2 linked regions of the Hoeflea sp. 108 genome follow. The protein of the gene in region 1 interacts with the protein of each later gene in a pairwise test. Links are inferred from orthologs where the notes say so. Each region holds a gene or a part of one and is shown in the gene's direction. Other genes may lie near its edges. The genes, in order: abc-f and B015_RS0124160.

Region 1 (15,282 bases):
TTATGTCGGCAAGGCGCGCAGCCTGAAGAAGCGTGTGACCAATTACGCGCAGGGGCGCTTCCACACCAACCGCATCGGCAAGATGGTGCGCGAGACGGCGACGATGGAGTTCGTCGTCACCCGCACCGAGATCGAGGCGTTGCTGCTCGAAGCAAACCTCATCAAGCGCCTGAGGCCGCGCTTCAACGTTTTGATGCGGGATGACAAGTCGTTCCCCTACATCATGCTGACCAGCGATCATACGGCACCCGGCATCTACAAGCACCGCGGCGCGCGTTCGCGAAAGGGCGGCGACTATTTCGGTCCGTTTGCATCGGCGCAGGCAGTTGGCCGCACCATCAACTCGCTGCAGCGCGCCTTCCTGCTGCGCAGCTGCACCGACAGCTTCTTCGACAACCGCACCCGGCCGTGCCTGCTGTTCCAGATCAAGCGCTGCGCCGGGCCCTGCACTGGCGAGATCTCGCGCGAAGGCTACGACGAGCTGGTGCAGGAGGCGAAGGACTTTCTCTCCGGCCGCAGCCAGAAGGTGAAGACCGAAATCTCCGGCCAGATGCAGCAGGCGGCGGAGGATCTCGATTTCGAGCGCGCCGCCGTCTATCGCGACCGCCTCGCAGCACTGTCGCATGTGCAGAGCCACCAGGGCATCAATCCGCAGACGATCGACGAGGCCGACGTCTTTGCCATCCATCAGGAGGGCGGGCAGACCGGTATCCAGGTGTTCTTCTTCCGCACCGGCCAGAACTGGGGCAACCGCGCCTATTTCCCGAAGGCAGATTCGTCGCTCGAAGCCGCCGAGGTGCTGGGCTCGTTCCTCGCGCAGTTCTACGACGACAAGCCGTCACCGCGCTCGATATTGCTGTCACATGCTGTCGAAGAACAGGAACTGCTGGCTGAAGCGCTGTCGACCCGCGCCGGCTACAAGGTCACGCTTTCTGTGCCTCAGCGCGGCGAGAAGAAGGACATCGTCGACCATGCCGCGCAGAACGCCCGCGAGGCATTGGGCCGCCGGTTGGCGGAAACATCGACCCAGGCTCGCCTGCTGGAAGGTTTTGCCCAGACCTTTGCCCTCGAAAAGCCGCCCGTTCGCATCGAGGTCTACGACAACTCGCATATCATGGGCACCAATGCCGTTGGCGGCATGATCGTCGCCGGCCCGGAAGGCTTCGTCAAAAACCAGTACCGCAAGTTCAACATCCGCTCGACCGACATCACGCCTGGCGACGATTTCGGCATGATGCGTGAGGTCATGACCCGCCGTTTCTCACGCCTGCTCAAGGAGCATGGCGGCGAGCAGCCCGAGGAGGCCGAAAGCGTCGAGGATGCCGGTGCGTTTCCGGCCTGGCCTGACGTCATCCTCATCGACGGCGGGCAGGGGCAGATGACGGCCGTGCGCGCCATGCTGGCCGAGCTTGGCATCGAGGACCGGGTGGTGGCGATCGGCGTCGCCAAGGGCCAGGACCGAGAGGCGGGGCGCGAGCGCTTCTTCGTCAGGGGCAAGGATTCGTTCTCGCTGCCGGTGCGCGATCCCGTGCTCTATTTTGTCCAGCGCCTGCGCGATGAGGCCCATCGTTTCGCCATCGGTTCGCACCGGGCGCGGCGCAAGAAGGAGATGGTCAAGAACCCGCTTGACGAGATCGCCGGCATCGGTCCGTCACGCAAGCGCGCGCTGCTTCTGGCATTCGGCACCGCCAAGGCGGTGAGCCGTGCTGCCGTCGACGACCTGATGGCGGTGGAAGGCATCTCTGAATCGACTGCCCGCCTTGTTTACAACCATTTTCACGATAATGGGTGATGGATTGTCGTTCGCAAACATGTTGGCCTAGCGATAGGCAGTTGACCCCTGACGCCCGCTTCTGATTTCACTTAGGCAGACCGAAAAGAGCATTCGAGACCATGGCCCAGCGCGCATTCAACCTGCCCAACATACTGACCTATGCGCGCATCCTGGCCGTGCCGATGGTAGTGCTCTGCTTCTTCCTGGAAGGACGTCTGCAGTCGTCCGACTTCGCGCGCTGGAGCGCCTTGGCGATTTTCGTCATTGCCAGCATCACCGATTATCTTGACGGCTACCTTGCGCGCGCCTGGAAGCAGACTTCGAACATCGGCAGGATGCTCGACCCGATCGCCGACAAGCTTTTGGTTGCCACCTGCCTGCTGCTGCTAGCCGCCGACACCGATAATCGCGGCGGTATCGCCGGCTGGTCGCTGTGGGCGGCCATCATCATCCTGTGCCGCGAGATCCTGGTCTCGGGCCTGCGCGAATATTTGGCGGCGCTGAAGGTCAGTGTGCCCGTCACCCAGCTCGCCAAGTGGAAGACGGCGATCCAGATGGTGGCCATCGCCTTCCTGCTGGCAGGACCTGCCGGCGACAAGATTTTCCCGCTGACCACCCAGACAGGTCTCGTGCTGCTTTGGATCGCGGCGATCGTGACGCTATATACCGGCTATGACTATTTCCGTGCTGGCCTGAAGCACATCATGGACGAGTGAGCCGTATGAAACTCATCTATTTCGCCTGGGTGCGCGAGCGGATCGGCAAGGCAGAAGAAGATGTCGAACTGCCAGCCGAGGTGAAGACGGTTTCCGATCTTCTGTTGTGGCTCAAGTCGCGCGGCGAAGAGTTCGAAAGCGCCTTGCAGCATCCCGAGGTGATACGGGTCGCAATCAACCAGGAGCATGTCGATCACCGCCAGCCGGTTGCCGGTGCGCGCGAGATCGCGCTGTTTCCGCCGATGACGGGCGGCTGAGCCATGACCTCCGCCGTCGTGCCCATGGTGCGCATCCAGGCGGCGGATTTCGACGTCGCCCAGGAAATCGGCCGGCTGACTGCGGGTCGGGCGGATGTCGGTGCTGTCGTCACCTTCACCGGTCTGTGCCGTGACGAGGCCGGCACGTTGTCGGCACTCGAACTCGAACATTATCCGGGCATGGCCGAGGCTGAAATCTCCAGGATCGCGGCCGAAGCGCTGGAGCGCTGGCCGTTGTCGGGCATGACCGCCATTCATCGCTTCGGACGGGTCAGGCCGGGCGAGAACATCGTGCTCGTCGTTGCTGCCTCCAAGCACCGGCAGGCCGCCTTCGAGGCCGCCAGTTTCCTGATGGATTATCTCAAGTCGCGAGCGCCCTTCTGGAAGAAGGAGCATCGCGCCGACGGCAGTGCCGGCGACTGGGTGGATGCCAAGGAAAGTGACGAAGCTGCCGCGGCGCGCTGGGCCCGGCCATGACAGTCGGTGGCCGTCTTGGAGCGACGGGCGGCCACGGAACCACCGCAATCCTTTGCACCTTCGGAACTGGATGACAGCAACAGTCATGCCGCGTCCAGGCAACAACGCATTTCGGGGAGACAACCATGCTGGGCAAGCTCGCGGAATTCATCGTTTTCGGCTTTGCGCCGCTGCTGATCGGCATGCTTGCAGTACCTGACATGGCGATGGCTGAAGAGAAGACGATTTCAGGCGAGGTGCTCTATCGCGAACGCATCGCATTGCCGCCTCACGCAGTTTTGACCGTGCAACTGGTCGACGTGTCGCTGGCCGATGCTCCGTCCACTGTCATCGGCCAGCAGAAGATCGATCCGGCCGGGCAGGTGCCGATCAAGTTCGAGGTCCGCTTCGATCCGGTCGCCATCCGGACGGGCATGACTTATGCGCTTCAGGCGCGCATCACGGTCGACGACCGCCTCTGGTTCATCAATGACGAGCGCTACTCGGTCGATCCGCTCAACGCCGTGCCGCAGAGCATGGTACTGAAGATGGTGAGCCAGGCCAGCGAACCGGCCAAGGACGACATCTTCGACCGCGAATGGGTGGTGGAGCAGATCGGCGGTGCCGACGTCCTTGACGCGCCGCCTTCGACGCTGCGCATCGATCCGGCCGGTGGCGTGACCGGCCGTGGCGCTTGCAACAACTTCTTCGGCCAGGCCAAGGTCGACGGCAAGGCGATCACCTTCGGCCCGCTCGGCTCGACCTTCATGGCCTGCGAGCAGGCGGTGATGGATCAGGAGCACCGCTATCACCAGGCCCTTGGCCAGGTGACGTCCTATCGTCTGGACGGCGGCAAGCTGATCCTCGCCGACAAGGACGGCAAGGACATCCTGCGTTTCGGCGATGGCGGCTGATTGAATCGTTTTCTGTGGCTTGTCAGGTAACTCTTTGAAAAGACTGATGGCCCGTCCAGCTTAGGTCGAAGGCTTCGACCAGGCGGCGATTGCGTCCTCGGCCTGTCGAGGAGCGAACAACAGGAGAAAGAAAAAGCCGGGGCAAACCCCCGGCTTTTCGATTCTGGATCAACGCCTTGTCAGGCGTTGCCGACGGTCTGGATCAGCCGACGACTTCGGTGCCCGAGAACCAGTAGGCGATCTCTTCGGCAGCGGTCTCAGGAGCGTCCGAACCGTGCACCGAGTTCTCGCCGATCGACAGGGCGTGGACCTTGCGGATGGTGCCTTCGGCAGCATTGGCAGGGTTGGTGGCACCCATCACTTCGCGGTTCTTGGCGATGGCGTTCTCGCCTTCGAGAACCTGGACGATCGTCGGAGCCGACGACATGAACTCGACGAGCTCGCCGAAGAAGGGGCGTTCCTTGTGAACGGCGTAGAAGCCTTCGGCTTCGCGGCGGCTCATCCACACGCGCTTGGAAGCGACGACGCGCAGGCCCGCATCCTCAAGCATCTTGGTGATTGCGCCGGTCAGGTTGCGCCTGGTTGCGTCCGGCTTGATCATCGAAAAGGTGCGTTCGATCGCCATGTCTGGTCCTTATGATTTCTGGGATTTTGCAGTGTGGCGGGCTCTATACAGGCCGCCCGCTGCATTGCCAAGGGGGACTAGGCGGCCGCGGCGATGCTGCGCCCCTTGCCGCCATGAAGGTCGAGACAGCGCTCGAACCACTCGGCAACCGGGTCGGCAGCTTCGAGTAGCTGGTAGGGGGTGGCGATCCTCGCCCACTGCAGCGCGCCGAAGACGATGTAATCGGCAAACAAAGGTTGCTCGCCGCCGATCCACGGTTGGTAGGACAGCATACTGCGCAGCGGCTCCAGAGAAGCGCGGAAGCTGGAGAGGCTGGCATCGCGGCTGGCGGTTACCTCTTCAAGGGGCCTGCCGAAACGGGCTTCGCGGCTCTTGCGGAAATAGGCTGCATTCTCGTCGTCCTGCATGGCGTGCAGGGCCGTGAGCGCAGCCACGGAGATATAGGGATGCAGCGTCAGCTGCGACCAGCGCTCGATGAAGCGTGCATGCGCCATGCCGCCCGGGCCTTCGAACAGCGACGGTTGCTCTGGATAGGCCTCTTCCAGATAAAGCGCGATGGCGAACGAATCCGGGATCACCTTGTCGCCATCGCGGATGACGGGGATCGTCTTCGAGACGCCGCCTTCGATCTCTGGCACTTCCACAAGGCGCTTCAGAACGGCGCGGTAATCGAGCCCCTTGTGCTCCAGCGCCATCGCCACCTTCCAGCAATGCGGGCTGAAGGGGCGTGCGGCATCGCTGCCGACGAGATCGTAGAACAGAATGGTCATTGGCGAGGCTTTCCGATGCACTTAGGAAGGACAGACGGTTTCGAAGCACCAAGGAATATCAGATGAAGCAGCATTTCAGGATGATGGCCGCCTATAATCAATGGGCCAACGAGCAGGTTTATGGCGCTGCGGCCGATCTTGGCGAAGAAGACTTCGGCCGTGACGTCGGTGCCTTCTTCAAGTCGATGCGCGGCACCCTGAACCACCTGCTCGCCGCGGACCGCATCTGGCTGAAGCGCTTCACGGGCCTGGGCGATGCTCCGTCGGCGCTTGACGCGATCTTGCACGAGAACCTTGCCAGACTGACGACGGCCCGCGAGGCGGAGGACAGGCGCATCGTCGAATGGATCGATGGTCTCGAGGAGAAGGCCTTCGCCGGCCGCTTCACCTATATGACAGTAACCGACATGCGTACCATTTCGCAGCGTCTGGCACCTGCGCTGACCCACCTCTTCAACCATCAGACCCATCATCGCGGCCAGGCGCATATGATCCTGACCGTGTTGAGGCGACCTTCGATAAACCTCGACTTGATCTATTTCCAAAGGTCGGAAGTAGGCCGAAATTATGCTTAATTAGAATTAAATTACGATTTGCATGCAAACGGAAAAATTGTTTGCACACAAATGAAAGTTTTTAATACGCTTTACTATAAGTTGTGACTCGATTTGACTATCGATTGAGAAAGATGTCAGTCTCCGTGGTGGGCTGAAACTTTCAGTCCAGTGGGATCGTTACTGCGCAGGCAACCAGTTTCTGGTGGCTGGTTGTTTGGATTGGCAACCACAGGGAGACATCCATGACTGGCATTTCCAAGGCAATCGCAACTGCACTGGCGGGTGGCATTGTTTTTGTAGCGCTCGCCGCGCCGGCCAGCGCGCTGGACATCGGCGATCGTAGCAAGGGACTTGGCGTCTCGATTGATTCGAAGGGCATCGGCGCGACCGTGGGCGGCTCGGGCGGCATCAATGCCGATGTCGGGCTCGGTTCGGGCGGCAGCAAGGGGCTGGCGAGCGCCAGCGTCAACGCCAGCGTCGGCGGCGCCAAGGGTCTCAACGCCAATGTCGATGCCGGCGTAGCCAACAGCAAGGGCCTCGTCGACGCCAATGCAAAGGCAACGCTGGGCGGCTCGAGCGGCCTCAACGCCAATCTCGGCGCGAATGTCGGCGGTACAGGCGGGTTGGCCAAGGTCAGCACCACTGTTGGTGTTGGCGGGAACAATCTGCTCGATCTCGGCGTCACCATCGGCGGTCCCGGTCTGCCGGGTGGCCCTGGTGGTCCTGGCGGTCCGGGAGGTCCTGGTGGCCCCGGCGGTCCAGGCGTCATCAATCCGGGCGTGATCGGCGGCATGTCGCAGGCGCAGGTGGCGGCCTATGTCAAGCGTTGCAACATGGTGCTTTCGAACCCGATGGCGTTCGAGAGCGACCTGCGCGAACTCTGCAAGCTTCTGCGCATGGCCAGCCGCTAAGCGGCGACAGTGGTGATTTCGGACGGCCCGCGCTTCGCGGGCCGTTTCGTTTTTCGGCAGGGCGCGCCGGTCTTCGCTGAGGGCCCTTCCCGAAAAAATGTCATGAGCCTGTCTGGATCATGAGATCCGGCCGTCGCGGCCGCTTGCCTTGTTGGTACAACTGGGACAGAGGGTGGCTATGGTCGTGGAATGGGCAATTGCGCCCGCCGTCGGCTACGTTTCGAACCATGGGGAATGCCCTTGCGCGCCTTCGGCGAAAAGACCGGCCAGACGATCGTGCTGCTGCTCATCGCGGGCTCCGGCATGGTTGCGATCGCCCGTGGCATGACGCTCACCTTCCTCGCGATCCGCCTGCAGCAGGATTTCGGCCTCAGTCCCGCTGCCATCGGCATGCTGATCGGTGCAGGTCCGCTTCTCGGTGCAGCCGCAAGCCCTTTTGCCGGCACGCTTTCGGATCGGATCGGCCGCCGCAGTGTACTCACAGTCGCGCTGCTGTTCGCCGGCCTTGGATTGATCGGCCTGGGTCTGGCGCAGTCGGTTGCCGCCTTTGCCATTGCCCATATCGTGTCGTCGGTGGCAGCAGCCGTCTATGAGCCTGTTTCGCGCGCGCTGATGAGCGACGCGGCCCCTGAAAAGCTTAGGCTCAAGGTGTTTTCCTGGCGCTATCTGGTGATCAATGCCGGTTGGGCCGTCGGGCCGATGATCGGCATTGCCATTGGCGCCAATTCGCCCATGCCATTCTTCATCGCAGGCGCGGTTCATTTTGCCTTCTCGGCTGCGATCTTCTTGATCGTTCCGGCTGTGTTCGTCGGCACGGCTGGTGCCGGCGCTGCTGCGCAGATACCGGGCTTCCGCAGGCTGGTCGCCACGCTCAGGGATCGCCGGCTGATCTTCTATCTCGGCGGCGGCACGCTGCTGCTTGCCGTTTACGGCCAGTGGTCGGTGACCCTGTCGCAGTACCTCACCACCAATCTGGAAGATGGGGTCAAGATTTTCGCCTGGCTGGTCACCACCAATGCGGCGGTTGTTGTGTTCGCCACGGCGCCTGCACGGATGCTGATCGAGCGGATCGGGCCGATGAAGGCAATGGTCCTGGGGTGCCTGCTGTTCCTCGGCGGCGAGGTCGGTTTTGCCTTCGCCACCAGCGCCACAATGCTGATCGGCTTCATGGTGCTGTTCACCATCGGTGAGGTGCTGGTCGTGCCCTCGGAATATGTGCTGGTCGACCGCATCTCCAACGACGGCAATCGCGGCGCATATTTCGGCGCGCATTCCTTGTGCGCGGTGGGCAATTTCTTCGGGCCGCTGCTTGGCGGGCTGGCGCTCGGTGCGTTTGGCGGGCAGGGCATGTTCATGCTCTTTGCGGCATTCGCTGCCGGCTCGGCGGTGCTCTTTGCCCTTGGATATGCATCGCCGCCGCCGGCATCGCTCGACGGTCACGCGGCAGCAGTCGGCGGCGAGGCAACCGAAGGTGCCATGCACCGCGTGGGCCGGCCGGCTTACGCCTGAACCTTCAGTTCGGTAGCTATTTTTGGCCATGCGTTGCGCCCTTGATGGTGCGCACGCACTTGCCATTGTCGGAACTCTTCGTCAGAAACCCTCTCGTCATGCTTATTATCAACGATCTCTCCCTCCGCATCGCCGGACGCCTGCTTCTCGATCATGCGTCGCTGACCCTGCCTGCCGGCACCAAGGCGGGCCTCGTCGGCCGCAACGGCACGGGCAAAACCACGCTGTTCAAAGCGATAACTGGCGACTTCAGCTCGGAAACCGGCAGCATCAGCCTGCCGAAGAACACGCGCATCGGCCAGGTGGCGCAGGAAGCGCCCGGTACCGAGGAACCGCTGATCGACATCGTGCTCAAGGCCGATGTCGAGCGCACCGCGCTTCTCGCCGAGGAGCAGACGGCCACCGATCCGCATCGCATTGCCGAGATCCACATCCGCCTCGCCGACATCGACGCGCATTCGGCGGAATCGCGCGCGGCGACCATTCTTGCCGGTCTCGGCTTCGACGACGAAGCGCAGCGGCGGCCGGCCTCGTCCTTCTCGGGCGGATGGCGCATGCGCGTTGCGCTCGCGGCCGTGCTGTTTTCGGAACCTGACTTGCTGCTGCTCGACGAACCGACCAACTATCTCGATCTCGAAGGCACGCTGTGGCTCGAGAACTATGTGTCGAAGTATCCGCACACGGTTCTCTTGATCAGCCACGACCGCGACCTGCTCAACCGCGCGGTCAATTCGATCGTCCATCTCGACCAGAAGAAGATGACTTTCTGGCGCGGCGGCTACGACCAGTTCGAGCGCCAGATCGCCGAGCAGCGGGAGTTGCAGGAAAAGGGCCGCGTCAAGCAGGAAGCGGCGCGCAAGCACCTGCAATCCTTTGTCGACCGCTTCCGCGCCAAGGCTTCCAAGGCACGCCAGGCGCAGTCGCGCATCAAGGCGCTGGAGAAGATGAAGCCGATCGCGGCGCTGATCGAGGACAATGTCAGGCCGTTCAGCTTTCCCGAGCCGGTGAAGACGGTAGCCTCGCCGATCGTGGCTCTCGACAAGGTCAATGTCGGCTACCAGGCCGATAAGCCGATCCTGAAGAAAATGACGCTGCGCATCGATGCCGACGACCGCATCGCGCTTCTGGGCGCCAACGGCAACGGCAAGTCGACCTTTGCCAAGTTGCTTGCCGGACGCCTTCAGGCCGAGACGGGATCGGTGACGATTGCGCCAGGCCTCAAGGTGGCGATCTTCGCCCAGCACCAGCTTGACGACCTCAGGCCGGAAGAAAACGCCTACGAGCATGTGCGCCGACTGATGCCGGACGCGCCGGAATCGAAGGTGAGGGCGCGTGTCGCCCAGTTCGGCCTTCCCACGGAGAAGATGAACACCGCCGCCAAAGATCTGTCGGGTGGCGAAAAGGCGCGGCTGTTGATGGGGCTTTCCGCCTTTGACGGGCCGAACCTGTTCATCCTCGACGAACCGACCAACCACCTCGACATCGACAGCCGCGAGGCGTTGATTATGGCGCTCAACGAGTTCCCGGGCGCCGTCATCCTGATCAGTCACGACCGCCATCTGCTGGAAGCCACGGCCGACCGGCTGTGGCTGGTCAAGGACGGCTCGGTCAATCCTTATGACGGCGATCTCGAGGACTACAAGACGCTGGTGACGGGTGTGTCCGGCGACCGGCGCAAGGAGCGTGAGGCCGACAAGGCCTCCAAGGCCGACAAGCGCCGCGAGGCCGCCGCGCGGCGCGCCGCCCTCGAGCCGCTGGCCAAGGAAATCCGCGCCACCGAGGCGCTGATGGATCGTATCCGCAAGCGCATCGACACGATCGAGGACCAACTGGCCGACCCGAAGCTCTACGAGAAGGATCCGACGACGGCGACGCAACTCGCCAAGGAGCGCTCGCAGCTATCGGCCCAGCTCAATGGCCACGAAGACAAGTGGCTGGCCATGTCGGCCGAATATGAAGAAGGCACAGCCGAGTAGGGGCCGCAACGCGGCGCTGCCCCTCATCCCCCTGCGGGACCTTCTCCCCGGTTGGTGATGGGGAGAAGGAGGCTGGCCGCAACGGTTTCGCGCGTCCCTTCCCCCCGTCCACGGGGAGAAGGTCCCGGCAGCGGGGATGAGGGGCAGCGCACCCCCTCGAATTGGCCCTACACGGCGCGCGGACATCAGGGTAAAAGGGCGCCATGAACCAGCACGCCAAGATCAGGATAGGCCATTCGGCCTGCCCGCATGACTGCCCGTCGACCTGTGCGCTCGAGGTCGAGCTGCTCGACGACAAGCGCATCGGCCGTGTCCATGGCGCCAAGTCGAACAGCTATACGGCAGGCGTCATCTGCGCCAAGGTCGCCCGCTACGCCGACCGCGTCCACCATCCCGACCGACTGCTGAAGCCGCTGATCCGCACTGGCGCCAAGGGCGACGGCAACTGGAACGAAGCGAGCTGGGAGGCGGCGCTCGACCTGATCGCCGAAAGATTCATCGCCGCGGAAGTCAAATACGGCTCGGAGACGGTCTGGCCCTATTTCTACGCCGGCACGATGGGGCTGGTGCAGCGCGACGGCATCGAGCGTCTGCGCCACGCCAAGAAATATTCCGGCTTCTTCGGCTCGATCTGCACCAATCTCGCCTGGACGGGTTATGTCATGGGCACCGGTGCGCTGCGCGGCAGCGATCCGCGCGAGATCGGCAAGTCGGACTGCGTCGTCATCTGGGGCACCAATGCGGTGGTCACCCAGGTCAATGTGATGACCCACGCGATCAAGGCGCGCAAGGAACGCGGCGCCAAGATCGTCGTCATCGACATTTACGAGACGGCGACGCTGAAGCAGGCCGACATGGGGCTGGTGCTGAAGCCCGGCACCGATGCGGCACTCGCCTGCGCGGTCATGCACGTTCTGTTCAAGGAAGGTTTTGCCGACCGCGCCTATCTCGAAAAATACACCGACGATCCCAAGGGGCTGGAAGCCCATCTCGCCGACAAGACGCCGGAATGGGCGGCCGCCATAACCGGCCTGACCGTCGACGAGATCGAGGCTTTCGCCCGGCTGGTCGGCACCACCAAAAAGACCTTCTTCCGTTTGGGCTACGGTTTCTCGCGCCAGCGCAACGGCTCGGTCAACATGCATGCCGCCCTGTCGATCCCGGCGGTGACCGGGGCCTGGCAATATGAGGGCGGCGGCGCCTTCCATTCCAATTCGGGCATCTTCAAGCTCAATGGCGAGCTGCTCGAAGGCACCAGGTTCCGCGACCCCAACATCCGTTATCTCGACCATTCGCGCATCGGCCCGGTGCTGACCAATGCTGCGGACGCGCTCTATGGCGGCCCGCCTGTCACGGCGATGCTGATCCAGAACACCAATCCGGCCAATGTCGCGCCCGAGCAGCGCCTGGTGGTCAAGGGGCTGATGCGCGACGACCTGTTCACGGCCGTGCACGAGCAGTTCATGACCGATACGGCAAAACTCGCCGACGTCGTCCTGCCCGCGACGATGTTCCTCGAGCATGACGACATCTACAAGGGCGGCGGCAACCAGCACATCACGCTGGGGCCAAAGCTGATCGAGCCGCCCGAGGGTCCCCGCACCAACCACTTCGTCATCGAGCAACTGGCCGAGCGGCTCGGCGTGTCCGACATGCCGGGTTTCGGCCTGACCGAACGCCAGCATATCGACGTCATGTTGGAGAAGAAGGGCCTCGGCAATTTCGACAGCTTCCGCGACCAGAAATGGGCCGACATGCAGCCGGAGTTCGACAGCGCCCATTTCCTCAGCGGCTTCGGCCACCCCGACGGCAAGTTCCGCTTCCGGCCGCAGTGGAATGGTGGCATGGCGCCGAACAAGCCGCCGCGTAGCATGGGCATCTTCGGCCCGGTGGCGCAGCTGCCTGAATTCCCCGACCATGTCGACCTGATCGAGGTGGCGGACGAAGAGCATCCGTTCCGCCTGGCGACCTCGCCGGCGCGCAACTTCCTCAACTCGACCTTCGCCGAGACGCCGGTGTCGCGCGAGAAGGAGGGGCGGCCGGAGCTGCTGATCCATCCCGAGGATGCCGCGGCCATGGGGGTCGCCACCGGCGACCGCGTCGAGGTCGGCAACAAACGCGGCGAGGTGGTGCTGCATGCCCGCCTGTTCGACAAGATCAAGCGTGGCGTCGTCATCGCCGAAGGAATCTGGCCGAACTCCGACCACGAGCGCGGCGAAGGCATCAATGTGCTGACCGGCGCCGACGCGCCCGCGCCTTATGGCGGCGCTGCAGTGCATGACAACAAGGTCTGGGTACGCGCGGCCTAGCACCGTCGGCTGGCTTTGGAACGGACGAAAAGGGCTGCACGCCATTGTTGGTGCGCAGCCCTTTATCGTAAGGCCGGTCAGGCCGCCTGCTCAGCGTCCGTGTCGCGCAGTACGTCGGCGAGCGGCACCAGTCCTTTCATCGCGCCGCTACCGATGGCCGCTGTGTCACCATCTTCGATCGCCACCGCGAAGCGGAATGCCGGGTCGGCTTCGATGCGGTTGCGCAGCGCCAGGATGCGCGGATAGTCGGCCGGGTTGACCGCCTTGTGGAAGTCGGTCCAGCGGGCCACGCCGACAAACACTGCGTCCGCCAGCGTTGGCCTGTCACCGAGCAGGTAGTCGCTGTCGCCGATCATTGCCTCGAGCTGTTCGTGGCGTACGGCGACGAATTCACGTCCGAACTTGCGCAGCGTCTCACGCTCCGCTTCGGTGGCGTCTTCCGCTTCGAGCGCTGTCCACAACGGGCCGAAAGCGCCGGTGAAGGCCGTGTTCAGGAAGGCAATGTGCTGGTGCATCCTGTCGGCCTCCGGAGTGCCCGGTTCGAAGCTGATGCGGCGTTCGCTGTCGCGTGCCTCGAGCCACAGCGCGATCGCCATGGTCTCGGTCAGGACGCGGCCTTCATCGGTGACAAGCACCGGCGTTTCGATCCGGCCGTTGAAGCGCTTGTAGGCCTCTGTGCGCATCTCGCCGAGCATGTCGACGCGGGTCAGCCGGTAGGGTTGGCCGAGCCATTCGAAGGCGGCGACGAGGCCGGCCGAGGAGCCGAGCGGGAAGCCGGAGGTGAAGATCGGGGTGGTTGTCATATCAGGTCTCCATTGTTGATGACCCTGATGTATCGATGTGGACTTTGATCCTGTAGTCAGGCAACTTGAAACCATACGTCCACATTCATAGACTTTGATGCTGAACCTCAACGATCTCCATTTCTTCGCAGCAGCCGTCGACACTGGTGGTTTTGCCGCCGCCGCACGGCGTCTCGGCTGCCCCAAATCGACGGTCAGCAAACGGGTCGCGGCCCTGGAAATGTCGCTCGGCGCCCAGCTGATCCACCGCAGCTCGCGCAGATTCACGCTGACCGACGTCGGCCGCGACGTCTATGACCATGCCCGTGCCGCCGTCATCGAGGCCGAGGCGGTGGAGACGGTGGTGCAAAAGAGGCTGGCCGAGCCGGCCGGCATCGTGCGCATCACCACCTCGGTGCCCAACGCGCAGTTCCGGCTGGCGCATCGGTTGCCGGTGCTGGCACGCCGTTACCCCGGGCTTCTGGTCCAGCTGCATGTCACCGACCGTTTCGTCGACCTGGTGCAGGACGGTTTCGACATCGCGCTCCGCAGCCACTTCGCGCCGCTGCCCGATTCCGACCTGATGCAGCGGCGGATGAGCGAGGATGCGATCACGGTGCTGGCCGCACCGTCCTATGTCGCCGCGCACGGCGCGCCGGAGACACCGGAAGCGCTTTCCGGCCATGAAGGGCTGATGAGCTCGATGACGTCTAGGAGCTGGCGGCTGCGCGATGGCAAAGGCCGCATCGTCGAGGTGGCGCCGCGGCAGCGCTTCCACGCCGATGAATCGGTGCCTCTGCTGATGGCGGCGGAATCCGGCCTCGGCATCGTCTGCCTGCCCGAGTTGATCTCGGCTAATGCTGTGGCGCAGGGCAGGCTCGTGCGGCTGCTGACCGATTGGACGGCAGGCCGCGTGACCACGACGATTCTTACGCCGCACCGGCGCGGACAGCTGCCGGCGGTGCGCGCCGTCATCGACTTCCTGCTCGAGAAGGGTAAGGACGGCGTGGCGGCAGCCGGCTAGGCGTCGCCATTCGCGCAGACGCGTGAGCGCTGCGTCTTTCGTCCGTTGCTCATATCGGTCTAGCTTGCGGCAGAAGATTCCGAGGGGAGGCCTTGATGGGCGGCGACCACGATCATGGCGACATGCAAAACACGCCGGAGTCCCGACTCTGGATCGCTTTCGGCCTGACCGGCAGCTTCATGATCGCCGAGGTGATCGGCGGTATCGTCACCAACAGCCTGGCGCTGATTTCGGATGCCATGCACATGGCGACCGACGCAATGGCGTTGGCTATCGCGCTGATCGCCATCAAGGTGGGTCGCCGTGCAGCCGATCTGTTGCGCACCTATGGCTATGCCCGCTTCGAGATCCTGGCGGCCGCCTTCAATGCGCTGCTGTTGCTCGGTGTCGCCTTCTACATCCTCTACGAAGCCTATGAACGGCTCTCCAAGCCGACGGAGATCGCTTCGCTTGGCATGCTCGTCGTCGCCGTCATCGGCCTTGCCGTCAACTTCATCTCGATGCGCTTGCTGACAGGGCACAAGGACAACAGCCTCAACGTCAAGGGCGCCTATCTCGAGGTGTGGGCCGATATGCTGGGGTCGCTCGGTGCCATCGCCGGGGCGCTGGTCATCTGGTTCACCGGCTGGCAATGGGTCGATTCGCTGATTGCCGTCGGCATCGGCTTCATGGTGTTCCCGCGCACCTGGGTCTTGCTCAAGG
Region 2 (15,853 bases), 3.2 Mb from region 1 along the record:
CCTGGCATCGTCACCCCCGACCAGTGCAAGATCGGCATCATGCCGGGCAACATCTTCCGCAAGGGCTCGGTCGGCGTTGTTTCGCGCTCCGGCACGCTTACCTATGAGGCGGTGTTCCAGACGACGAACGCCGGTCTCGGCCAGTCGACCGCCGTCGGCATCGGCGGCGACCCGGTCAAGGGCACGGAATTCATCGACATGCTCGAGATGTTCCTGGCCGACGACGAGACCAAGTCGATCATCATGATCGGCGAGATCGGCGGCTCGGCCGAGGAGGACGCAGCGCAGTTCCTCATCGACGAAGCCAAGCGCGGCCGCAAGAAGCCGATGGCCGGCTTCATCGCCGGACGCACCGCACCGGAAGGCCGCACCATGGGCCACGCCGGCGCAGTGATCTCGGGCGGCAAGGGCGGCGCCGAGGACAAGATCGCGGCCATGGAGGCAGCGGGCATCCGCGTGTCGCCATCGCCGGCACGTCTCGGCACCACGCTGGTCGAGGCGATCAAGGGCTGAAAAGGGCCTGACGGCTCGAATTGAGAAGGAGTCTTTCGCGGCGCAAGCCCGCCAGACATCTCACCTGAAATGCCCTCTCCCTGCACAGCGCGGGGGGAGGGCGTCGGCGCTTCCCCCTCAAGGGGCGACGCGGCGGCAGGGCGGCACGGCGCGAAGGACCAAAACAAGGAGACGGAGCAGAGCTCCGAAATCAGATGGCACGATCAGATCAGGCCAACGACCAATTTTCCCTCACTTCCTTCCTCTATGGCGGCAACGCCGACTACATCGAGGCGCTGCACGCCGCCTATCTCGACGACCCTGAATCGGTCGATCAGGAATGGCGCGACTTCTTCGGCGCGCTGAAGGACGACGCCGGCGACATCCGCAAGAACGCCAAGGGCGCGTCCTGGTCGCGGCCGAGCTGGCCGCTGCAGGCCAATGGCGAACTGGTGTCGGCGCTCGACGGCAACTGGGGCCTGGTCGAGAAGGTCGTCGAGAAGAAGGTCAAGGACAAGGCGGCCGCCGATGGCGTCAAGGTCTCGCCGATCGACGTGATGCAGGCGACGCGCGATTCCGTGCGCGCCATCATGATGATCCGCGCTTACCGCATGCGCGGCCACCTGCACGCCAATCTCGATCCGCTCGGCATCGCCAAGCCGCTCGAGGACTATAACGAGCTGTCGCCGGAGGCCTATGGCTTCACCGCCGCCGACTACGACCGGCCGATCTTCATCGACCATGTGCTCGGGCTCGAATACGCGACCATCCGCGAGATGCTCGAGATCCTGAAGCGCACCTATTGCTCGACGCTCGGCGTCGAGTTCATGCACATCTCCGATCCCGAGGAGAAGGCGTGGATCCAGGCTCGCATCGAGGGTCCGGACAAGGAAATCAGCTTCACCGCCGAAGGCAAGAAGGCGATCCTGCAGAAGCTGATCGAAGCCGAGGGCTTCGAGCAGTTCATCGACGTCAAGTACAAGGGCACCAAGCGCTTCGGCCTTGACGGCGGCGAGTCGCTGATCCCGGCGCTCGAGCAGATCATCAAGCGCGGAGGTTCGCTCGGCCTGCAGGAGGTCGTGCTCGGCATGGCTCACCGCGGCCGCCTCAACGTCCTGACCAACGTCATGGCCAAGCCGCACCGCGCCGTGTTCCACGAGTTCAAGGGCGGCTCCTATGCGCCTGACGACGTCGAAGGCTCTGGTGACGTGAAGTACCATCTCGGCGCTTCGTCGGACCGCGAGTTTGACGGCAACAAGGTGCACCTGTCGCTGACAGCCAACCCCTCGCATCTCGAGATCGTCGATCCCGTGGTGATGGGCAAGGCCCGCGCCAAGCAGGACCAGCTGTTCGGCCGCGCCCGTGGCGAGATCGTGCCGCAGGAAGAGCGCGCCAAGGTCATGCCGCTCTTGCTGCATGGCGATGCTGCGTTCGCCGGCCAGGGCGTGATCGCCGAAATCCTCGGCCTGTCGGGCCTGCGCGGCCACCGCGTCGCCGGCACGCTGCACGTCATCATCAACAACCAGATCGGCTTCACGACGAACCCGCGTTTCTCGCGCTCGTCGCCCTATCCGTCCGACGTGGCCAAGATGATTGAGGCGCCGATCTTCCACGTCAACGGCGACGATCCGGAAGCTGTCGTTTTCGCGGCCAAGGTCGCGACCGAATTCCGCATGAAGTTCCACAAGCCTGTCGTCGTGGACATGTTCTGCTACCGCCGCTTCGGCCACAATGAAGGCGACGAGCCGGGCTTCACCCAGCCGATCATGTACCGCAACATCCGCACCCATAAGACGGTGGTGCAGGTCTATGCGGACAAGCTGATCAACGAAGGCCTGCTGGGCCAGGCCGACGTCGACCAGATGCGTGCCGACTGGCGCGCCAACCTCGAGACCGAGTTCGAGGCAGGCCAGGCCTACAAGCCGAACAAGGCCGACTGGCTCGATGGCCAGTGGTCTGGCCTGCGCGCCGCCGACAACCAGGACGAACTGCGCCGTGGCAAGACCGCGGTACCGGTGAAGACTTTGAAGGAAATCGGCAAGAAGCTGACCGAAGTGCCGAAGGACTTCGAAGTCCACCGCACCATCGCGCGCTTCCTCGAAAACCGCCGCCAGGCAATCGAGACGGGCGAAGGCCTCGACTGGGCAACGGCGGAATCGCTGGCGTTCGGCTCGATCCTGCTGGACGGCAATCCGATCCGCCTGTCGGGTCAGGATTCCGAGCGTGGCACGTTCTCGCAGCGCCACACCGTGCTCTACGATCAGCGCGACGAAAACCGCTACATCCCGCTCAACAACCTGTCGGCGGCACAGGCCGGCTACGAGGTCATCAACTCGATGCTCTCGGAAGAGGCCGTGCTCGGCTTCGAATATGGCTATTCGCTCGCCGAGCCCAAGGCGCTGACGCTCTGGGAAGCCCAGTTCGGCGACTTCGCCAACGGCGCCCAGGTGGTGTTCGACCAGTTCATCTCGTCTGGTGAACGCAAGTGGCTGCGCATGTCGGGCCTCGTTTGTCTATTGCCGCATGGCTATGAAGGCCAGGGCCCCGAGCACTCCTCGGCGCGCCTCGAGCGCTTCCTGCAGCTTTGCGCCGAAGACAACATGCAGGTGGCCAACGTCACCACGCCGGCCAACTACTTCCACATCCTGCGCCGGCAGCTGAAGCGCGACTTCCGCAAGCCGCTGATCCTGATGACGCCGAAGTCGCTGTTGCGCCACAAGCGCGCCGTGTCTTCGCTGTCGGAGATCTCGGGCGAGAGCTCGTTCCACCGCCTGCTGTGGGACGACGCCCAGTATCTCGGCAACGAGCCGATCAAGCTGGTCAAGGATTCGAAGATCCGCCGCGTCGTGCTCTGCACCGGCAAGGTCTATTACGATCTCTACGAGGAGCGCGAGAAGCGCGGCATCGACGACATCTACCTGTTGCGCGTCGAGCAGCTCTATCCGTTCCCGGCCAAGGCGCTGATCACCGAACTCAGCCGTTTCCGCAACGCGGAGATGGTGTGGTGCCAGGAAGAGCCCAAGAACATGGGCGCGTGGTCGTTCATCGACCCGTATCTGGAATGGGTGCTCGCCCATATCGACGCCAAGCACCAGCGCGTGCGCTACACCGGCCGTCCGGCCGCCGCCTCCCCGGCGACGGGCCTGATGTCCAAGCACCTGGCGCAGCTCCAGGCATTCCTCGACGACGCCCTCGGCGAATAAACAAAGAACGGACAGGCAAAAAAATGGCTACCGAAATCCGTGTCCCTACCCTCGGCGAATCCGTTTCCGAGGCAACCATCGGCAAGTGGTTCAAGAAAGCCGGCGACGTGATCGTCGTCGATGAACCCTTGGTCGAACTCGAAACCGACAAGGTCACCATCGAAGTGCCGGCGCCTTCCGCCGGCGTTCTGGTCGAACTGGCCGTCAAGGAAGGCGAGACCGTCGGCGTCGGCGCGCTGCTCGGCACCATCGGCGCTGCCGACGGTGCTGTGGCCGCTCCGAAGCCCGCCGCAGTCGCCCAGGCCTCCGCACCGAATGCTCCCTCGACCGTCAAGGAAGCCATCGCCCAGACCGCATCGGTCGCCGGCGCTCCCCCCATCGAAGAGCGCAAGATGCCGCCGGCACCGGCCGCAGCCAAGCTGCTCGCCGAGACCAACCTGTCGGTCGACCAGGTCGCCGGTTCGGGCAAGCGTGGCCAGGTGCTCAAGGGCGACGTGCTCGAAGCCATCGCCAAGGGCGTTTCGGCGCCTGCCGCAGCTCCGGTTGCCGCCCCTGTCGTTGCACGCGCCCCGTCGAGCACTGAAGATGCCCCGCGCGAAGAGCGCGTGCGCATGACCAAGCTGCGCCAGACGATCGCCCGCCGCCTCAAGGAGGCGCAGTCGACGGCCGCCATGCTGACCACCTTCAACGAGGTCGACATGAGCGCGGTGATGTCGCTGCGTTCGAAGTACAAGGACATCTTCGAGAAGAAGCACGGCGTGAAGCTCGGCTTCATGGGCTTCTTCACCAAAGCCGTGACGCACGCGCTGAAGGAAATCCCGGCCGTCAACGCCGAGATCGACGGCACCGACATCATCTACAAGAACTTCGCCCATGTCGGCGTTGCCGTCGGCACCGAAAAGGGCCTGGTGGTTCCTGTCGTGCGTGATGCCGACCAGATGTCGATCGCCGAGATCGAGAAGGAAATCGGCCGCCTCGGCCTCGCCGCGCGCGACGGCAAACTGTCGGTCGCCGACATGCAGGGCGGCACCTTCACCATCTCGAACGGCGGCGTCTACGGCTCGCTGATGTCGACCCCGATCCTGAACGCGCCGCAGTCGGGCATCCTCGGCATGCACAAGATCCAGGATCGTCCGGTCGTGGTCGGTGGCCAGATCGTCATCCGCCCGATGATGTATCTCGCGCTGTCCTACGATCACCGTATCGTCGACGGCAAGGAAGCCGTGACCTTCCTGGTCCGCGTCAAGGACAGCCTGGAAGATCCGGAGCGCCTGGTTCTCGATCTCTGAGTTGCGGCTGCTGCACAGGGAAGATTATTCTTCGTGGCCGGTCGAAATGACCGGCCGATAAACGACTTTCGCTTGTAACTGATCATGGCGAGGCGCAAATCGCCTCGCTTCGAGGGGACAACGCATATGGAAGCTGTTGCAGCATCGACTGAAATCTGGGTGCTTGGCTGGAGCACGGCACTGTTGCTTGCACAGGTGATCGCCCAGGCCTCTGCCACCGGCGATCTCGGCCCGAAATATCTGTTCAGTGCCCGCGACGAAAATCGCGTCTCGAAAAGCGTTGTCGCCGGAAGGCTGCTGCGCGCGCTGCACAACCTGCTCGAAACCTATCCGGCCTTCATCGCCCTGGTGCTGGCACTGGCGCTGACCGGCAAGACCGGCGGCATCGCGGCAACGGGTGCGATGCTGTGGATCGTAGCGCGCGTGGTCTACGTCGTCCTATACGCCGCGGGCGTGCCAGTTCTGCGCACGGTCGTCTGGCTCGCCTCGATCGTCGGGCTGGCGATGATGCTGATCCGGCTGATGAGCTGAGACCGGGACGGGGAACGACGTGGCTGCGGCGCAAAGCGGTGCTGGCACTTGTGCACATGGGCAGGAGCGTGCTTTTGCCCTGTGCTCAAATTCCTAGCGCCAACAGGAACCGTATATGGCCTTCGAACCCGACATTCCCCCGATCCAGGTGCATCTCTGCGTCAAGGGCGGCAAGGCCGCGATCGCCTTCTATGAGAGGGCGTTCGACGCGGTCGAGACCTTCGAGCAGCTGGCCGACGACGGCATGCGCGTGCTGCATGCCAACCTCGCCATGTTCGGCAGCGAAGTGATGCTGCACGACGAGTTTCCCGAATTCGGCGCAGACGTCCTGTCGCCGCTGACCAGGGGCGGTGCCGGCATGACCGTCAACATCAACCTGAAACTAGCAGGCGAAGTCGATGCCGCAGTCGAGCGTGCTGTCGCTGCCGGCGCCAAGGTTATCATGCAGCCCGACGACATGTTCTGGGGCGCTCGCTACGCCAAAATCCAGGATCCGTTCGGCCATGTCTGGGCGTTCAACGCGCCCCTGGGCAACGCGCTGCTGGCCGCCAATACGGACGGGGTGAAGCAGTGACCCAATACGCATTCGAATTTGCCGGCCTGCTGGCCGTGTTCTCGGTGCTTTTGGTGGTGCCCGGCGCCGACTTCGTCATGGTCGTGCGCCAGAGCGTGGTGCATGGCCGGCGCGCGGCAATCATCACCAGCTTCGGCATTGGCACATCGCTGCTGTTCCACGTCAGCTACACCATCCTCGGCATCGGGCTGATCGTGTCGAAGTCGCTGCTGTTGTTTTCCATGCTGAAATGGGCGGGCGCCGCCTATCTCGTCTATCTCGGCATCAAGGCGCTGCGCGCCGGGCCGATGGAACTCGCTGCCGTCGACATGCCGCAAGGCAGTGATGACGTCAAAACCGTTTCGGCAATGCGCTGCTTCCTGATGGGCTTCGTGACCAACGCGCTGAACCCCAAGGCGGTGCTGTTCTTCGTGCCCTTGTTCACGGCCATGGTCAGTCACGAGACCCCTGCAGCGGTGAAGGGCGTCTATGGCCTGCTGATGGCCGTGGTGTTGATTGCCTGGTTCGTCGGCGTGTCGATGTTCTTCACCATGGCTTCGGTGCGCGAGCGTTTCGTTTCCTGGGGCCGCTGGTTCAACAAGGCAACCGGCATGATCTTCATCGGGCTTGGCGTGAAGCTCGCCACCGTGCAGGCCGGCTGATGCGTATTGCAGCGCTCATCTCGGCTGTGGCGATGCTGTCGGCGACGACGGCCAATGCCGCATGCCCGATCGAGCTCGCCGTCTATGAAGACCGTGACAAGGCGGCATCGATCGATTTTCGGCCGACGCTGCAATCGGCCACCGTCACCAACAGCTTCAAGATGGTGCTCGACAACGACACCGTGCTCGATGGCGTGGTGATGTGGTCGGACGGGGTGGCGCGGCCGAACGGCATGCTGATGCACCGTTGCCCCGAAGGCGACGTGACCGGCGAGGAACTGGACGCCTGCACGGTGTGGCAGGGCGTCATCTACAGCGTCGACGCCGAGGGTAATGTCGGACTGTTGCCGCGCGAGCGCATCGGGGCTCCGGCGCCGAAAAGGCTGATCTTCTCGGATCTCGGCCATTCGCTGCGCATGTCGGCGGCCTATGGGCCCGACGGGTTCTCGAAAGTGCCGTGGGACGTGTTCGAGATAGCCGGGTGCCAGGAATGAGCACTGCTGGCAAAGTCCTGCTGGTCACGGGCGGCAGCCGCGGCATAGGTGCTGCCATCTGCAGGCTGGCTGTTGCTGCCGGCTATCGCGTGGCCCTCAATTATGCCTCCAACGCGGCTGCAGCGCAGACCCTGGTGGCCGAGCTGGAGGCATCAGGCGGCGAGGCCATCGCCATCAAGGGCGATGTCGGCAACGAAGCCGACGTACTCGCCATGTTCGCCAAGGTGGACAAGACCTTCGGCAGGCTCGATGCCTTCGTCAACAATGCCGGCGTGGTCGACATGAAGGCGCGCGTCGACGAGATGAGCGCCGAAAGGCTCGAGCGCATGATGCGCATCAACGTTGTCGGCTCGATCCTGTGCGCCCGTGAGGCGGTGAAGCGCATGTCGAGCCAGCATGGCGGCGCGGGCGGCTCGATCGTCAACATCTCATCGGCTGCGGCCTCGCTCGGCTCGCCCGGCGAATATGTCGACTATGCCGCCTCCAAGGGTGCCATCGACACTTTCACCATCGGGCTGGCCAAGGAGGTCGCCACCGAGGGCGTGCGCGTCAATGCGGTGCGCCCCGGCATCATCGATACCGAAATCCATGCCTCGGGCGGACAGCCGGACCGGATCGCCGCCATTCGCGGCCTCGTTCCGATGAAACGCGAAGGCAAGGCAGAAGAAGTTGCCCAGGCTGTCATTTGGCTTTTGTCGGATGCAGCCTCATATACGACGGGCTCGATTTTGAACGTGAGCGGCGGCCGCTGACCGCCCCCCAGGAGAAGGACAAGAAAATGGCATATGACGTCGTCGTGATCGGATCGGGCCCAGGCGGTTATGTGTGCGCTATCAAGGCAGCGCAGCTCGGCTTGAAGGTCGCCGTGGTCGAGAAGAACGCGACCCTCGGCGGCACCTGCCTGAACATCGGCTGCATTCCCTCCAAGGCGCTTCTGCACGCGTCGGAGATGCTGGCCGAGGCACAGCATTCGTTCGACACGCTCGGCATCGAGATCGGCGCGCCCAAGGTGAACCTGACCAAGATGATGGCGCACAAGGACGCCACCGTCGCCTCCAACGTCAACGGCGTGTCGTTCCTGTTCAAGAAGAACAAGATCGACAGCTTCCAGGGCACAGGCAAGGTGTTGGGCGCCGGCAAGGTCGGCGTCACCGGCGCTGATGGCAAGACCCAGGAACTCGAGACCAAAAACATCGTCATCGCCACTGGTTCCGACGTCGCCGGCATTCCCGGCGTCGATGTCGCCTTTGACGAGAAGGTGATCGTGTCCTCGACCGGCGCGCTGTCGCTGGAAAAGGTGCCCGGGCACCTGGTGGTGGTAGGCGGCGGCGTCATCGGCCTCGAGCTCGGCTCGGTATGGGCCCGCCTCGGCGCCAAGGTGACCGTGGTTGAGTATCTCGACACCATCTTGGGCGGCATGGACGGCGACGTCGCCAAGCAGTTCCAGCGCATGCTGGCCAAGCAGGGCTTCGAGTTCAAGCTCGGCTCCAAGGTGACTGGTGCCGCCAAGGCCAAGAAGGGCGCGACAGTGACCTTCGAGCCGGTGAAGGGCGGCGCGGCGGAAACCATTGAGGCAGACGTCGTGCTGGTCGCCACCGGCCGCAAGCCCTACACCGACGGCCTCGGCCTCAAGGAAGCCGGCGTCGAGATGGACGAGCGCGGCCGGGTCAAGACCGACGGTCACCTGCGCACCAATGTTGCCGGCATCTATGCCATCGGCGACGTCGTTGTCGGCCCGATGCTGGCGCACAAGGCCGAGGACGAGGGCGTCGCGGTCGCCGAGATCATCGCCGGCCAGGCCGGCCACGTGAACTACGACGTCATCCCGGGCGTGGTCTATACCAGCCCCGAGGTCGCCTCGGTCGGCAAGACCGAGGAAGAGCTCAAGAAAGCCGGCGTCGCCTACAAGGTCGGAAAATTCCCGTTCACCGCCAACGGCCGGGCGCGGGCCATGCTGCACACCGATGGCTTCGTGAAGGTGCTGGCCGACAAGGACAGCGACAAGGTGCTGGGCGTGCACATCGTCGGCTTCGGTGCCGGCGAGATGATCCACGAGGCGGCGGTGCTGATGGAATTCGGCGGCTCGTCCGAAGACCTCGGCCGCACCTGCCATGCCCATCCGACCATGTCGGAAGCGGTCAAGGAGGCTGCCCTGGCCACCTTCTTCAAGCCGATTCACATGTAAGTCTGGACATATGTAAGATTGCGCCACGCGCCTGAAACAGGAACGGCCCGCTCGATGAGCGGGCCGTTTGTATTTGAGGGTAAGCTCAGTTTGCGGGTGCTGCCGGGGCGGGAGCCGGAGCCATGGCGCCACCCGAAGGTGCAGGCGTCGTGGTGGTGCCGCCAGACGGAGCCGGCGTGGCTGGGGCCGGGGTTGCCGGTGCTGGTGCGGGCACAGCCGGAGCAGGTGCCGGCGCCGAGGTCGACGGTGCCGGAGCCGGTTCAGCCGGCTTAGGCGCAGGTGCGCTGCTGGCTGGGGGCTCGGCGGCCGGGGGCGTTGCCGCGTGCCGCGGCGCGAAGACGTAGTAGGCCACTGCAGCGAGCAACACGATGATGACGGCGATCAGCCATGTGCTGCCCCTACTGGACTGGCCGGGGCCCGAGTCTGGATTGTTCACCATTGAGATCTCCCTCAGATGCGCTCCGCAATCATTGCGTGAACATCGCAATCAACGCGCGAAATGGCGTTCGGTTTCACATTGCTGTGAAAATTTGGAAGTGAACCTGCCCAGGCGGCGTTTCGCCACGCCGCCAAGCCCCAGGAACAGGATTAGGCTGCAACCAGTCCAGCAATCGGGGATAGACGACATGCCTGCCGTGCCGAGCCCGACCTCCACAGACGTCCTGCCCGGCGCCAGCTTCGCCGACCGTTTTGTCATCGTGGTATCAGGACAATCTCTAGATGCGGATGCCGCAGCCGGGCGTGCATTTGGCAAACGGCCAGCCTGGATCAGGGCGCTGATGGCACTGCGCAACCTGCTGGTCTGGCCGTTCGGGCTGAAGACGCGCGAGGCGGAGCTGTCGCCGCAGCTCGGGCGCAAAGGAATGTTTCCGGTGCTGAGCCAATCGCAGTCGCGCATGGTTCTCGGGCTGGATGACAGCCATCTCGATTTCCGGATTGTGGTCGAGATCAAGGAACTCGGCGAAGGCCGACAGGAAATCAGCGCCTCGACGCTGGTCAGACCGCACAATCTGTTCGGGCGCGTCTATCTCGCCATCGTCATGCCGTTCCACAACATCATCGTGCCGGCGATGCTGGCGCAGGTGGCGAAAGGCTAGATCAGCGGTCGGCGACCGTAACCGTGTAACCGGCCTTGCGGAACAGGTCGACCAGGCCGTCTGGGCCGGGCAGATGCAGCGCACCGACCGCCATGAAGGCATCGCCAGCGCCGACCAGCGGCCCGGCGCGCTCGACCATGGTCTTGTTGCGGCTGGTGACCATTGCTTCCTCGAAGGCGGCATAGCTGGACTCATCATCCTTGCCGCCCGACGGCAGAGCGTTGCGGAACAACGGCCAGAACATGCCGATGTCACCGCGCTGGTAGAGCACGACCATCGTTTCGATGACATCGTCCATGCGGTCGCCGAGCTTGAGCGTCTCGACCAGACCCTTGATGTGGAACTCGATCGGCAGCGAGGCCATGGCCGAAAGTTGGTCGGCAGCGCTTTCCAGCCCCTTGACGTCCTTGCCGGCGGCCTTGGCCTTCTGGGCAAGCAGGATGTCGAGTACAGGCGCGCCGGCGGCCTTGCGACTGAGTTCGCAGGCGGGCAGTGCCACCATCGCCGAGAGCATCCATGGCTTCATCTTGGTGACGCTACCGGGTGGGATGCCGCGTGCCTCAAGCGCCGCGTTCACCGTCGCCACCTCATCAGGCGTCATCAGCGACGTCAGCGTTGTGTTGTCGGTGAACATCATCAGTTCGGGCTGCTTCATCAGCGAGGCGAGCATGGCCTGCTGGTCGAGCACGTCGGTCGTCTCGATGACCAGCGTGTGCGCGGCGTCGAAGGCTGTCTGTGCCGCCGGCTCCAGCTCGGTCACGCGCGGATCGGTCACATGCATGGTGCCATAGAGCCAGGACGGCTTCTGGCCCGGCTTCTCCAGCTTCCACAAAAGTCCTTCGCCGTTGATGGTCGCCCTGGCCTCCGCTTCGATCTTTGCGAGCAGCGCCGGATCGCTCGTCTGAAGCTCGGCCAGCATGTCCTTGCCCTTGCAGGCAGGTGCCTCGGCATGGGCCTTGCCCGATACCAGAAAGGCAATGGCGAAGAACAGGATGAAGAACAGCACGTTGACAGCTGCGAGCAGCTTCAGCGCAGGCAGCGAGGCACGGTCGGCGATGGCGACGAAGCGTTTCATTGTGCCTGTGTAGCCGTCAAAAGCGGCAAAACGGTTAATGCCGCGGTGACAATTGTCCGGCTCGAACTCGGTCAGGCGCGCGGGTGGGCCGCATCGTAGATCTCAAGCAGCCTTGCCGTGTCGACGCCGGTATAGACCTGGGTGGTCGAAAGGCTGGCATGGCCGAGCAGTTCCTGGATGGTCCTGAGATCGCCGCCACGGCCGAGCAGATGGGTGGCGAAGGAATGGCGCAGCGCGTGTGGCGTCGCCGTATCCGGCAGGTTGAGCGCCGAGCGCAGCTTGCGCATCTCGCGCTGGATGATGGCAGGATCGAGCTGCCCGCCGCGAGCGCCGCGGAACAATGCAGCTTCAGCGCTTAGGTGATAGGGGCAAAGCTTGCGGTATTCGGCGACGGCCGCAAGCGCCACCGGCAGGACAGGCACCAGCCGGGTCTTGCCGCCCTTGCCCGAGATGCGCAGCACCGTGTCGGAAGGCGAGACAAGCTCGGCGCCGGAAAGCCCGAGCGCCTCGGAAATACGCAGGCCCGAGCCATAGAGCAGCGTCAACACGGCCGCGTTGCGGGCGGCAATCCACGGCTCCTCGGCCAATTGTTCGCCTGCCGAGACGACCCGCTTGGCATCGACCGCCGTCAGCGGCTTGGGTAACGACTTCGGCTGTTTTGGCGCGCGCAATGCAGCGGAGCCGGCGGCGTTGACCAGCCCTTCTCGCTCCAGAAAGCGCAAAAGCGAGCGCACCCCCGCAAGGCCGCGGCCAAGCGTGCGCGCGCCGGCGCCGTCGCTTCGGCGAGCGGCAAGAAAGCCGCGCAGGTCAGCCGGGCGCAGGTCGCTGATGTCCGATATGCCTGGTGGCCCGCTGTTGTGACCGGTCAGGAATTGCAGAAACTGGCGCGTATCGCGCTCATAGGCATCGACAGTCAACGCCGACAACCGGCGCTCGCCGGCAAGCCCCTTCAGCCAGCGCTGGCGGGCCGCCTGCAGGTCGGGTTTTGCGACGACGAGGAATTCCTGCATTGGCAGCGGGGGTCCGATTGAATAAGTCAGTGTGAACCAGACCAAGTTAGCAAGCGGTGAAGCGGCCATGGCCAAGCTCGAAAATCCAGTACAGATGGCCGTGATCGGCGCCGCCCACGGCATCAAGGGCGAACTCAGGGTGAAGACCTTCACCGGCGATCCACTGGCGCTGGCCGATTACGGGCTGCTTTACACCAAGGACGGCCGCAGCCTGGAGATCGCTTCGATCCGCCCGGCCAGCGAAGTGGTGGTGGTGCGCTTCAAGGGCGTCAACGACCGCAATGCGGCGGAAGCGCTGACCAATCTCGAGCTGTTCATCGACCGTTCGGCGCTGCCAGACGATGCCGACGACGGCGAATTCTACCACACCGACCTGATGGGCCTCGAAGTTCGTGACGAGACCGGCGCCAAGGTCGGCAAGGTGATCGCGGTGCAGAATTTCGGCGGCGGCGACATCCTCGACATCCAATATCAGGGCCGCAAGGGCGTGCTGATTCCGTTCACCGAGGCGGCCGTTCCCGTGGTCGACATCAAGGGTGGCTTTGTCGGCATCGACACAGCCGCGGCCGGGCTGGTAGAGAGCGAAGACGACGAGCTCGGCCCCCCGCCTGAAGAGGGCGAGTTCGATACCCGCCCTCGCCCGCGCGGCCCAAGGGATGCGGGGGGCAATCGCTGATGTTTCGCGCAACGGTGCTCACGCTCTATCCGGAGATGTTTCCGGGGGCGTTGGGGGTGTCGCTGGCCGGCCGTGCAATGGAGCGCGGCGACTGGGCGCTGGAGGCAGTTCAGATCCGCGACTTCGCCACAGACAAACACCGGACCGTGGACGACAGCCCCGCCGGCGGAGGCGCCGGCATGGTGATGCGCGCCGACATCATCGCTAGGGCTATCGACCATGCCTCGCCGGACGGCGATCAGCGCCCGCGTATCCTGATGAGCCCACGCGGCAAGCCGCTGACCCAGGAGCGCGTGCGCGAGCTGGCCGCCGGGCCCGGCGCGGTGATCCTGTGCGGCCGCTTCGAAGGCGTCGATCAGCGCGTCATCGACGCGCGCGAGCTTGAAGAAATCTCGATTGGCGATTTCATCCTCTCCGGCGGCGAGCCGGCGGCGCTTGTGCTGCTCGACGCGGTTGTGCGGCTCCTGCCCGGCGTGATGGGCAACGAAGTATCAGGTGAGGAAGAAAGCTTCGAAGGCGGTCTCCTGGAGCACCCGCACTACACAAGGCCGCAGGCGTTCGAAGGACATGCGATCCCCGAGGTGCTGACTTCGGGCAATCACGGCAAGATCGCCAAATGGCGGCGCTCCGAGGCGGAGAAGCTGACGCAAGCACGACGCCCGGACCTCTGGGCTGGACGGGTGGAGAAGAAGCGCTAGGCGCTCAGTCCGAATCTGCCTGCCGGCACCTTCTTCCGTGAACTGGGAGAAGGAAGTGGCGGCGGCGCTTCAGCCCTTCATGAAATAATGAAAAGCCAGGAACAGCCCGACCGCGACAACGAAAGCGCGGACGAAAACCTGTGGCACGCGGCGCGCGACCCAGACGCCGGCATAGCCACCTAGCGCCACGCCGGGCACCATGGCCGCCGCTGCCGTCCAGGCCACAACCCCGCCCGAGGCGAAGATGACGATGGCGACCGCAGCGATGACGATGGACAGCATGTTCTTCAGCGCGTTGAGCCGGTGGTAGTCGCCGCCCTCGGTGAGGCCCAGGGTTGCCAGCATCATCACGCCCATACCAGCGCCAAAGAAGCCGCCATAGATCGAGGTGAAGAACTGGACAATGCGCCCGGCAAGCGATGCCGGCGCGCCTTCGGGACGCTCGGCGAGCTTCGACGGGCACAGCCAGGGCCCGGCGGCGAAGAGGGCGGTTGCCGCAAGCAACAGCCATGGCACCAACGCTCCGAAGGCGACATTGTCGAGCGAGAGCAGGATCAGCGCGCCAGCCAGCGCGCCCACTGCCGAGATGACGGCGAAAGCGATGGCGCCGCGCCACATCAGCCTGATGTCGTCGATATAGGCCCAGGTCGAGGTGATGTAGCCGGGGAACTGGGCAATCGACGAGGTGGCATTGGCGGAAATCGGCGGGATGCCAAGCATGGTCATGGCACCGAAGGTGAGGAAGGTGCCGCCACCGGCGATGGCGTTGACGATGCCGGACAGCAAGCCGGCAAGAAAGAGAATGGCGACAGAAATCAGCGACATCTTGCCCGCCTGCCCGTGGTTGCGCTTCATCGTCTGTAGGAAGGCACGGGCCGCAAGGCAAGCGCGCACCGGCAACGGCGGTCAGCTTGCCCTGGACAAAAAAAGCCGCCGGGGCGCAAGCTCCGGCGGCTGTTTCACATGAATCGCGAGTGCCGCTTACGCGGCGAGGTCGCGCAGAACGTACTGCAGGATGCCGCCGTTCTTGAAGTAGTCGAGCTCATCGAGCGTATCGATGCGGCAGAGGATCGGCACATCCTTCGTCGAACCATCGGCGAAGGTGATCTTGGCGACCATCTTCTGGCGTGGCTTGATCGTCTCGAGGCCGTCGATCGTCACCTGCTCGTCGCCCTTCAGGCCGAGCGTCTTCCAGGTCGTGCCCTCTTCGAAGGTGAAGGGGATCACGCCCATGCCGACAAGGTTCGAGCGATGGATGCGCTCGAAGGACTGAGCGATGACCGCGCGCACGCCCAACAGGTTGGTGCCCTTGGCAGCCCAGTCGCGCGACGAGCCGTTGCCGTACTCGACGCCGGCGAAGATCACCAGCGGCACGCCTTCGCTGCGGTACTGCATGGCAGCATCGTAGATCGGCATTTCTTCCTTCGACGGATAGTGGAAGGTGTAGCCACCCTCGCGACCGTTCTCGCCCAGCATGTGGTTGCGGATGCGGATGTTGGCGAACGTGCCGCGCATCATCACCTCGTGGTTGCCACGACGCGTGCCGTACTGGTTGAAGTCGGCAACACCGACGCCGTTGTCGGTCAGGTACTTGCCGGCAGGCGACGCCGCCTTGATCGAACCGGCCGGCGAGATGTGATCGGTGGTGATCTTGTCGCCGAACAGGCCGAGCACGCGCGCGCCCTCGATCTTGCCGATCTGGCCCGGCTTCGAACCCATGCCGACGAAGTAAGGCGGGTTCTGCACATAGGTCGACTTGTCGTCCCATGCGTAGGTCTGGCCTTCAGGCGCCTTGACGTTCTGCCAGTTCTCGTCGCCCTTGAAGACGTCTGCATATTTGCGGGCGAACAGCTCGCGGGTGACGTTTTCGGCGATGAACTGGTCGATC

What was found.
Region 2: the proteins of abc-f (region 1) and B015_RS0124160 interact in binary tests that used the Escherichia coli proteins (3 or more experiments, as listed by UniProt). The link is inferred for Hoeflea sp. 108 from one-to-one orthologs.

What each region holds. Positions count from the first base shown.
Region 1 is NZ_KB890024.1:1,610,716-1,625,997, forward strand. What follows is about bases 8,077-11,026. They hold abc-f (ribosomal protection-like ABC-F family protein), read left to right. Parts: upstream 8,077-8,587; coding sequence 8,588-10,465; downstream 10,466-11,026. Other genes in these bases: B015_RS0107890 (MFS transporter), read left to right, coding at 8,077-8,489; B015_RS0107900 (molybdopterin oxidoreductase family protein), read left to right, coding at 10,669-11,026. Also shown: excinuclease ABC subunit UvrC, read left to right, coding at 1-1,792; pgsA (CDP-diacylglycerol--glycerol-3-phosphate 3-phosphatidyltransferase), read left to right, coding at 1,894-2,490; moaD (molybdopterin converting factor subunit 1), read left to right, coding at 2,496-2,747; B015_RS0107860 (molybdenum cofactor biosynthesis protein MoaE), read left to right, coding at 2,751-3,224; B015_RS0107865 (YbaY family lipoprotein), read left to right, coding at 3,350-4,117; ndk (nucleoside-diphosphate kinase), read right to left, coding at 4,320-4,742; B015_RS0107875 (glutathione S-transferase family protein), read right to left, coding at 4,820-5,512; B015_RS0107880 (DinB family protein), read left to right, coding at 5,575-6,087; B015_RS0107885 (hypothetical protein), read left to right, coding at 6,312-6,980; more of B015_RS0107890, read left to right, coding at 7,215-8,076; more of B015_RS0107900, read left to right, coding at 11,027-12,774; B015_RS0107905 (glutathione S-transferase family protein), read right to left, coding at 12,852-13,577; B015_RS0107910 (LysR substrate-binding domain-containing protein), read left to right, coding at 13,675-14,580; B015_RS0107915 (cation diffusion facilitator family transporter), read left to right, coding at 14,676-15,282. UniProt on the Escherichia coli protein: Genetic data indicate it may be involved in ribosome assembly or function.
Region 2 is NZ_KB890024.1:4,857,762-4,873,614, forward strand. The notes cover bases 375-3,895. They hold B015_RS0124160 (2-oxoglutarate dehydrogenase E1 component), read left to right. Parts: upstream 375-707; coding sequence 708-3,695; downstream 3,696-3,895. Other genes in these bases: sucD (succinate--CoA ligase subunit alpha), read left to right, coding at 375-513; odhB (2-oxoglutarate dehydrogenase complex dihydrolipoyllysine-residue succinyltransferase), read left to right, coding at 3,719-3,895. Outside these bases: more of sucD, read left to right, coding at 1-374; more of odhB, read left to right, coding at 3,896-4,984; B015_RS0124170 (MAPEG family protein), read left to right, coding at 5,111-5,515; B015_RS31525 (VOC family protein), read left to right, coding at 5,631-6,089; B015_RS0124180 (LysE family transporter), read left to right, coding at 6,086-6,730; B015_RS0124185 (hypothetical protein), read left to right, coding at 6,730-7,224; B015_RS0124190 (SDR family oxidoreductase), read left to right, coding at 7,221-7,976; lpdA (dihydrolipoyl dehydrogenase), read left to right, coding at 7,973-9,409; B015_RS33945 (DUF2867 domain-containing protein), read left to right, coding at 9,778-10,506; B015_RS0124210 (TraB/GumN family protein), read right to left, coding at 10,508-11,581; B015_RS0124215 (tyrosine recombinase XerC), read right to left, coding at 11,653-12,591; ribosome maturation factor RimM, read left to right, coding at 12,659-13,267; tRNA (guanosine(37)-N1)-methyltransferase TrmD, read left to right, coding at 13,264-13,965; B015_RS0124230 (sulfite exporter TauE/SafE family protein), read right to left, coding at 14,035-14,790; aconitate hydratase AcnA, read right to left, coding at 14,947-15,853. UniProt on the Escherichia coli protein: E1 component of the 2-oxoglutarate dehydrogenase (OGDH) complex which catalyzes the decarboxylation of 2-oxoglutarate, the first step in the conversion of 2-oxoglutarate to succinyl-CoA and CO(2).